One region of the Stieleria neptunia genome, then DNA from elsewhere that is predicted to be linked to it. Evidence: riboswitches for the same ligand, from Rfam matches in the RefSeq annotation. Region 1 holds a riboswitch; the other holds the start of a gene.

The links. A riboswitch is a leader RNA that binds a small molecule or an ion and turns the genes downstream of it on or off. The one in region 1 is predicted to bind cobalamin.
Region 2: linked by a shared signal. The riboswitch ahead of Enr13x_RS31395 (DUF1559 domain-containing protein) and the one ahead of Enr13x_RS21440 (PEP-CTERM sorting domain-containing protein) in region 1 are both predicted to bind cobalamin.

Annotation. Positions count from the first base shown of each region.
Region 1 covers NZ_CP037423.1:6,126,757-6,131,176, reverse strand. The annotation lists gene Enr13x_RS39050 (PSD1 and planctomycete cytochrome C domain-containing protein) at 1-165, shown strand, start outside; gene Enr13x_RS21445 (DUF1501 domain-containing protein) at 315-1,769, shown strand; gene Enr13x_RS21440 (PEP-CTERM sorting domain-containing protein) at 1,814-2,674, opposite strand; cobalamin riboswitch at 2,893-3,127, opposite strand; gene Enr13x_RS21435 (hypothetical protein) at 3,301-3,834, opposite strand; gene Enr13x_RS21430 (efflux RND transporter permease subunit) at 3,831-4,420, opposite strand, start outside.
Region 2 covers NZ_CP037423.1:8,995,549-8,999,968, forward strand. The annotation lists gene Enr13x_RS31385 (NAD-dependent epimerase/dehydratase family protein) at 1-191, shown strand, start outside; gene Enr13x_RS31390 (DUF4465 domain-containing protein) at 826-1,644, opposite strand; gene Enr13x_RS31395 (DUF1559 domain-containing protein) at 1,739-2,563, opposite strand; cobalamin riboswitch at 2,704-2,970, opposite strand; gene Enr13x_RS31400 (3-deoxy-manno-octulosonate cytidylyltransferase) at 3,037-3,927, shown strand; gene Enr13x_RS31405 (CTP synthase) at 3,924-4,420, shown strand, end outside.

The DNA.
Region 1 (4,420 bases):
GGCGAGGACCTCCGTCAACAGATCCAACTCGCGTACCAGATCGGATTCAATCGTGAGCCGGATCGCGGTGAAATGGCCGAAGCGCTGCCGGTCGTTCGCGAGTATGGTTTGCAGACACTTTGCCGAGCAATGTTCAACAGCAATGAGTTTTTATTCTTCCCTTAGTATCGAGCGAAACACCAGTGGGATAGGCTTCCAGCCTGTCGGACCGAGCATTCGCAAGCTGGAAGCTTACGCCACTCGTCGGACCGAGCATTCGCAAGCTGGAAGCTTACGCCACTGGTCGAACCACGCACTCGCCGGACCGCCACCAGATGAAACCCCTCTCCCCTATCGGACGCCAATTTCTCAGTCGACGCGGGTTCCTGACCAGTTCCGCGACCGGACTGGGATCGATCGCGCTGCTCGATCTGCTTTCCCAAGACCGTTTGCTGGCCGCACAGCCGACGATCGATCCGGCCCGGCCCTTCGCGCCGCGGGAAAGTCACTTTCCCGGCAAGGCAAAGCGTGTCGTCGTGATCTTTTGTGCCGGTGCGGTCAGCCAGTTGGAGACCTGGGACTACAAACCCGAACTGATCCAGTTCGACGGTCAGCCGCTCAAGGACGGCCCGGCGGTCACGTTTCAGGGACCGGCCGGGAACCTGGCCCGTCCGCAATACAACTTTCGTCAACGCGGCGAAACGGGTAAGTGGGTCAGCGACATGATTCCGCATCTGGCGGAATTGACCGATGACATCGCCTTCATTCACTCGCTGACCAGCAAGAGCAACACGCACGGACCGGCGGAGAACTTTCTTTCCACCGGAACTCCGTTGGATGGTTTCCCCAGCGTCGGCTCTTGGGCCAGCTACGCCCTGGGCAGTGAAAATCAAGACCTGCCGGCGTACGTGGCCATCCCGGATCCCCGCGGTGTGCCACAAAACGGGTCCAACAATTGGGGACCGGGGTTTCTGCCAGCAGCGTTCCAAGGCACACCGCTCAGTTCCAAGGAACCGATTCGACATCTTAGCCCGCCGATCGTCTCTTCCGACGCCGATCGTGCCACCCGTTCGTTGCTGCAGCGGATGAACGCTCGGCATTTGGAACAACATCCCGGCGATAACAAGCTGGCGGCCCGGATCGCCAGCTACGAACTGGCCGCGCGGATGCAATTGAGCGTCCCGGAGGTCACCGATTTGAATTCCGAACCGGCCCACGTTTTGAAGAGTTATGGGGCCGACGACGAATCGAATCCGATCCGAGCCGCGTTCGCCCGCAACTGCATCCTCGCCCGACGGTTGATCGAGAGCGGCGTCCGATTCGTCCAGTTGTTTAATGGTGCTTATGCCAGCGGCGGAGAACTCAACTGGGACGGGCACAACAAGCTGAAAGAACAATACGACAAACACGCCGCCATCCTGGACCAGCCGACCGCGGCACTGATCAAGGACATGAAGTCACGCGGTTTATTGGAAGACACGTTGGTGGTGTGGTGCACCGAGTTCGGTCGCATGCCGTTTTTCCAAAAAGGCGCGAAGGGCCGCGATCACAACCCCGACGGATTCACCTGCTGGATGACCGGCGCGGGAATCAAGCCGGGTGTCAGCCACGGGATGACGGATGAACTGGGACAAAAAGCGGTCCAGGACATTCATCCGCTGTATGACTTCAACGCCACGATTTTGCATCTGCTGGGTCTCGATCACGAGCGGTTGACGTTCGAACACAACGGCATCGAACGCCGTTTGACAAACGTCGAAGGCCATGTCATCGGAGAGGTGTTGGCGTAGGCGAATCAACGGCGTTCATTGAACGCAACGATGTTTTCCGCACGTTACGGACGCCGTCGGCGGCGCAACGAACCGACACCGGCAACCAAACCCAGCAGCGCCAGCCCGCCGGGTTCGGGCACGGCGGTGATGTTCAACACGCCTACGCCAATCCCTTCGCCGAGTCGAAAGTCAAATCCCCCCGACCCGGACGTGATCCAGTTGTCGACAATCGGATTTCCCTGGCTGTCGGTGAACGACCCATCGCCGGGGATATCGAACAGACGCACATAGCGAATGTTGTTCAGATCAAGCAGCCCACTGGTGACCAGCGGATCGGCGCTGAGATCGTCTAGGTCGAACGGAGTCCCGAAACCGGCCGCGTGCTTGCCGGCAAGGTTATAAACGTTGGTCACGTCGAAGGGAGAAAAGTTGGTTCCGAAACCGCCCGGCAATGGGCCTTCGTTCAAACTGATGCTGGGGAAACGAGCGAAATCGGTCCCATTGGTTGACACATCGACGTAGGCAAACTCGGCAAACAGCCCCGGTGTCCCTTCGGTGTTCTGGCCGAACACGAACCCATTTTCGAACACGGCAAAATCGTGGCCGGCCCCGTTTCCGATCCCCGTCGAGAACGAAACGGTCAAGAAACCCGGTGAAACCCCGGCGGCGATCTCCGTCGCGTCGAGATCCCCCAGGCTGTTGAAGCCGCCCGTCTGATTGATCGACGTGCTGCCGCGCGGGCCAAACATCGTCCGCGTCGAATCGATCACGTCGGCCCACGCGACGAGTCTACCATCATCCGCCGCGATCGCACCGTCGATCGCGTGGGTGGTGTCGGTCGGACCCGAGTAAATCTCGGCAAACAGTGGCGAGGCGGCACTCGTAAACAAGACGGCGCCGGACAAAATGAAATGGCGAAACATGCAAGAAAACTCCTTCGTGAATCCATTCCACAGCACCAACGCATCCGGGAAGGCGCGCATCTCGATCGCGATCCACTCGTCGCGGTCAACGACTCAGTAGGGGACGGGCGAGCAACGCCGGCGCAGAAACGTGTTCGTACGGTGTGTGAACGGGTTGAAATCAAGCCAATGCGCGATGACCTCGCGCACCGCAACGTCTGCCTCAATCCAGGAAGGCACCCAAACGTCTTCGCGAGGTAGGTCTTCTGACTCGCCACCGTTTCCCATCGCTCACGGCCTTCTCGTTCACATGTTTTGCGAACAATGGCTCTTTCTAAGACAGAAGCGATGGATGCGATCCAAATGGAATCGCGGGTGGCACACAGCGGCCGGACCGTCCCGGAATTTCACCGGAGTTCCCTGTTCACCCGCCCGGCTGAAACCCGGCGAGTCACCTCGAACGGGCCGTAGAATAGAAAAGGTTCTCGTGCTGTCAACACACCCGGATTGGGATCCAACGGAAAATGAGACTTTGGGCAATTCACTGTCGCTGCGACGCAGCGACAGTGGCGGCCAAAGCCTGCACACCAACATTCTTGTCCGTCCCATTCGGGCTACGCACCCTCCGCTTAAAAGTTGACGGTGATTTAGTGATCGTGATCGTGATCATGCTCGTGCGCAACATTGCCCGTGTACGACTTTCCTTCGATCTCGATCACCACCGCACCTTCGGCACCGGCATCGAGCCATTGGTCCAGTTTTTCATCGGCCGATGTAAATCGGGATGATTGTTCGGGCGGATCGTTCGCGTCGGGATTGGCCGACAAATCGAATGAAGCGACTTGGCCATCGCGTTTCAGACTGACGACCAGTTTGGCGGCCGCAATGGGAACCGGCTTCGTCGCGGAGGAATCCAGGACGTACATCGAGACCCCGTCGGCACCATGGACCAGCTCGGCATGAAAGGCTTCTTTGCCGAGTTCCACGAGATCGCCCCCGTGTGGGCCGTGCTCGGGATGTCCGTGGTCATCGTGGGTGTCAGTCGACGCGTCGGATTCGGTGTTTGCGGATTCGGTGTTCGGATTATCGGTCGCGGAGTTCGCCGGGTTCGTCGAGGGATTGCATCCGGCTAACACGACGGCCAATGCGACCACGGAAATGCAAGTGAAGGTGATTTTCATCGGGTTCTCTCAAGGGGTGAGGGGGATTTATCATCGGTGGATGTCGCCACAACGTGTGACGATCTGTCTTTCAAAATTTGTCGGCCGGCACCAAGACCGATGGTCCAGAACAGCGCCGGGCGGACAAAGAACTCCGCCAACGTGCTGGTCAGCAATCCGCCGACGATCACGGTGGCGATCGGGTACAGGATCTCTTTGCCGGGTTCGCCCGCGGCCAACGCCAACGGCAGCAACCCGATGCCACTGGTCAGCGCCGTCATCAGCACCGGCGCCATCCGCTCTTGGCCGGCCCGCGTGACCATTTCTGGCGTCCAAGATTCGCCTTCGTGCTCGACCAGATGCAGATAGTGATTCAGCAATAAAATGCCATTGCGGCTGGCGATCCCACACAGCGAGATGAAACCGACCATCGCAGCGACGGTCAGGTTTTGGTCGGTCAGAACCAGCGCGGCGACCGCCCCGATGAATGCGGTCGGCAGGGCAACCAGGACCTGCAACGAGAAGTTCACGTTGCCGAACAAGGTGTACAGCACCAGAAACATGCCGACCAGCGCGACGACCGACAGCAAGGCCAATCGTCGGGATG
Region 2 (4,420 bases), 2.9 Mb from region 1:
TCGCGACGATCGCCAAACGCCTCACCGGCAGTGCCTCCAACATCAGCGGCCAAGCCAAGACCGCCAAACACGAAATCGTCACCGAGAAACTGCAAGCCCTGGGCATGCGATTCGGAGGCACCGAGTTGCTCGAGCAAACGATCGCCGAGTTGGTTGCGGCGATTCGACAGGCCGCAAGCGGTCCGGTTTGAAATCTGCCTAGCCATCGGTGAGCCGCTGGCCGTAAGGCCAATGCCGCCAAATTGAGAAACGAGCATGAACCGCCATGGCTCCCCTCTCCCCCGATTCCTGGCGAGCCTAAGCGAGTCAGGAATCGGGGGAGAGGGGCTGGGGGTGAGGGGGATTCCAGTCCGAAGTGTCGCATACGAGCAGAGAAGACCCGAAGGCGATACTTGATCGACTAAGCGGTGAAACCCGACAACAATCACGCCTCAAAATGATCGGCGGTTTAGCACGTCAATCGATGTGAAGCGTGTCAATGCTGAGCCCCTCTCCCCCAGCCCCTCTCCCCCGAACAAGCCTCTCCTAGTCGCAAAGTTTTCGCTTTTTAGAATCGCTTGTCGCACACGATCAATCCGAATCAACGAAGAGGCTTGTTCGTGGGAGAGGGGAGCCATTTTGGGGTAAGTGGCCCCTCGATTTAGCGGCATTGGGCTCGCGCCCTGCCGCTAACAGAAAGCACCCGGACTGCTCTCCAGTAGGTGAAATCGCCTGTCCGCCACCGGCAGACACGCTGCCGGCCCCCGGGAGCCCCAATCCGATAAATCCAATCGGCTCCCCAGCCCAGCCAAGATGCAGACGCCCCCGTTTCGCCTGCCCGGCGATTTAACGCCGGCGTCGCAAGGTGCAAACGCCTCCGACGAGCGCCAAGAATCCAAACGCGGTCGGCTCGGGAATCGCCGTGACGGAGTACTGCAAATTATCGATGAACAGATACGTCGGGGTGTTGATTCCGTACTGTCCCACGTCACTCGACTGGAACGTCAGATCGATCGAACGCGCGTTTCCGAGCGCCGTCAGGTCTTCGTTGACCTGCCACGTGTTGACGATGTAATCCTGGCTGTCGTCGGCGAACGTGTAATCGGCCAAATCCAAGGTCACCGTTCCCGTTGCGGCGCCGGTCGCGTTCAAGTCGCTGTAGCCGGTCAGGGTCACACGAAAGAAGTCGGACTCGGATCCACTGCCACCGCCGAACTCCTTCGCGTACGCGTCTCCGTCACGCATCGAGAGATAGGGGTACGTCCCGTTGGTCCAATCGACGCTTTCGATCAAGGCGCCCGTCGGCAGATTGATCGTCGCACCGGAACCGAACGCCAGCGCGTACGTCTGACCGCCCACGGATCCGCCGGCGCCGTCGCTGCCGCCACCGGTGATCGCGGAATGCTCGTTGGTGAACCCCGGCGTCGCCGTGTCGGTGGTGTTGCTGTACGCCCAACCGCCCCAAGACCCAACCCAGGTGGTTTGATTGCTGAACTCAACCCCGTCAACGGTCCACGGATCATGGTTGATCTGTGACGTGTCGCCTTTGTAATACGATTCGGACGTGGTCAACAGGTTCTCAAACGTCACGATTTCGGCGCCGGCGATCGAACAGAGCGAGCCGGCGGCGAACAGGGCAAACAGAAATGGGCGAGAGACATTCATGGTGAAACGATTTCGTTGTTGTGAATCTTGAAGTTCGAATTTTGGAATTCAGATTGAGTTGCACGTCGACGCCACGCATCGACACCACGCATCGCTACCAGGCGTCGGCCGGGATCACTTCGTGGCCGGCCCGGGTGATCATTTGGCCGAGCACGATCTTGTCGAGCGATTCGTTCAGCAGATGCACACTGCCGTCGAGAAACAGCACCATGGCGCCGGCGGGATGCAACGAACGGATTTCGTTGTCGCCGACCCAAGCACGATCGTCGTTGATCGGGTGGGATTGCACGAACACGTTTCCGCCGTTGATCCATTCGCTGTCCGGCCCCACCATGTCTTCGCCGGTGGCCATCGTGTTGGACAAACCGTCCAAGCAATCGCGATAGCGAATCCGCTGTTCGTAAAGGAACACCCCGTCGTCCGGTTTTCGGTCGACGATGCGTTCCCCGAACAGGCCCCCGTAACTGATCTCGCCACGCCCGTTGCCTTGAGGAATTTCGGTGGGGCACAGATACGATTCGACCACGACCGCCGCCGCATCGGCGTTGCGCGGATGATCAAACGCGTAGTTGAAATCAACGGCCTCATACAACGCCTGTTCCCCCATCTGCGGCAACAGAAACGCCGACCAAGCCAGGTTCTTTCGTGTGCTCGGCTGGCCCCAAAACCGCCACTCCAAACATCCGATCGGCAACGACCGGTGCAGGTTGTGATAGGCATGCAGCGCCACACCGATCTGGTGCTGGTGGTTGCGGCAATTGGCCTGGCGAGCCGCCTCGCGGGCGAACTGGACCGCCGGCAACAACAGCGAAACCATGATCCCGATGATGGCGATCACGACCAGCAATTCGACCAGGGTAAACCCGATGCGGGTCGGCCCGCTGGCGGTGCCACGGATTGGACGGTTACGGTAACGCATGACCAGACTCGGATGTCCCGGCGGCAGCGAACGCTTTAGTGTACAGACCGATGCGCGCATTCCGGCATCCCACACTCTGGTGATGCAATCGTGCTTGCGCAAGCCAATCTGTTGACGCCGACCTCACCCTGGAAGGTCCCTGAAGCGTCCGTCGGGTGGTAGGTCTTCTGACTTCCCGATGACGTCGTCGCGCTTCGCCTTCTCGTCATTCGGTCATCTTGCGTCAAGCAGGACGATCCGCGGACAATGGCTAAAAGAGTGAAGCGTGGACGGCTGATTCCCACGTCGCCTTTGTTCAAACGACGTGAAAACCAACAGCATCGGTTACAGCGGCCGGGCCGTCTTGGAGTTTCACCAAAGTTCCCTGTTTCCGCGGACGATTCAATACCGCCCGACGGCACCACCAAACGTTGTGTGCGAAAGGTAGACCCGCCCGTACCGACTGTCAACCGTTTTTCCCGACGCGATCCAAGATGCCCGACACCCAAATCGTGCTGCCCGCACGCCTCGCCTCGACCCGATTGCCGGAGAAATTGCTTCAACAGGTGGCCGGCAAGAGCGTGTTGCAACACACCTACGAATCGGCCTCCCGCGCCGCCTCGGCGTCGGCGGGCGTGATCGTCGCGGTCGACGACCCGCGGATCGCCGACGAAGTGGAATCGTTCGGGGGCCGCTGGATCATGACCCCGACCGATTGCCCCAGCGGCACCGACCGCATCGCCCTGGTCGCCGACCGGTTTCCCACCACTGAGATTTTTATCAACGTGCAAAGCGACGAACCGGAGATCGACCCGGCGGCGATCGACGCCGTCGCCGAGACGCTCGCCGGCGATCCACAGGCCGACATGGCGACCGCTGGGACGCCGATCCGGTCGGCCGAGGCACTCCGCGACCCGGCGATCGTGAAGATCGTGATGGCCGGTTTTTCCCCGACAGCCGCCAGTTCAGGGCAGGGCAGCATCGGTGCGGGGCAGGGCAGTATCAGTGCAGGGCAGGGCAGTATCAGTTCAGGGCAGGGCAGGGCGGTCTACTTCAGTCGCGCCTGCGTCCCCCACCGCCGCGGCAGCGACCCGGCCGAATTGCTCCAGGCCAACCCGCCGATTTACTGGCACCACCTGGGGCTTTACGCCTATCGCCGCGACTTCTTGTCCTGGTTCGCCGGCTCGCCCCCCAGCGTGCTGGAAGAAACCGAGAAACTCGAACAGCTGCGGGCCATCGAAGCGGGAAAAAAAATCGTCGTCGCCGCAGTCGGCCCAGCCATGCCCGGAATCGACACGCCGGAAGATCTTGCCGCGTTTCGACAGCGCATCGAGGATCCCGCCACTTCCGGTTTTTCGTCAGCGCGGTATCATCCGCGTCCATGACCAAACACATCTTTGTAACCGGCGGGGTTGTTTCCTCGCTCGGAAAAGGCCTGACGAGCGCCTCCCTGGGCATGCTGCTTGAATCTCGCGGATTGCGAGTGCGAATGCAGAAGCTGGATCCCTACATCAACGTCGATCCCGGCACGATGAGCCCCTATCAGCACGGCGAAGTCTACGTGCTCGATGACGGCAGCGAGACCGACTTGGACCTCGGGCACTACGAGCGGTTCACCAGCGGCGCGCTGACCCGTGATTGCAACTACACGACCGGCCAGATCTATCTGTCGGTGATCGAAAAGGAACGCAAGGGGCGTTTTCTGGGGAAAACCGTCCAGGTCATCCCCCACATCACCAACGAGATCAAATCCGTCATCTCGCGAATGGGTGGTGACGACGTCGATGTCGTGATCACCGAAATCGGCGGCACGGTCGGCGACATCGAAAGCCTGCCGTTCCTCGAAGCGATTCGCCAATACTCCCAGGACGTCGGCCG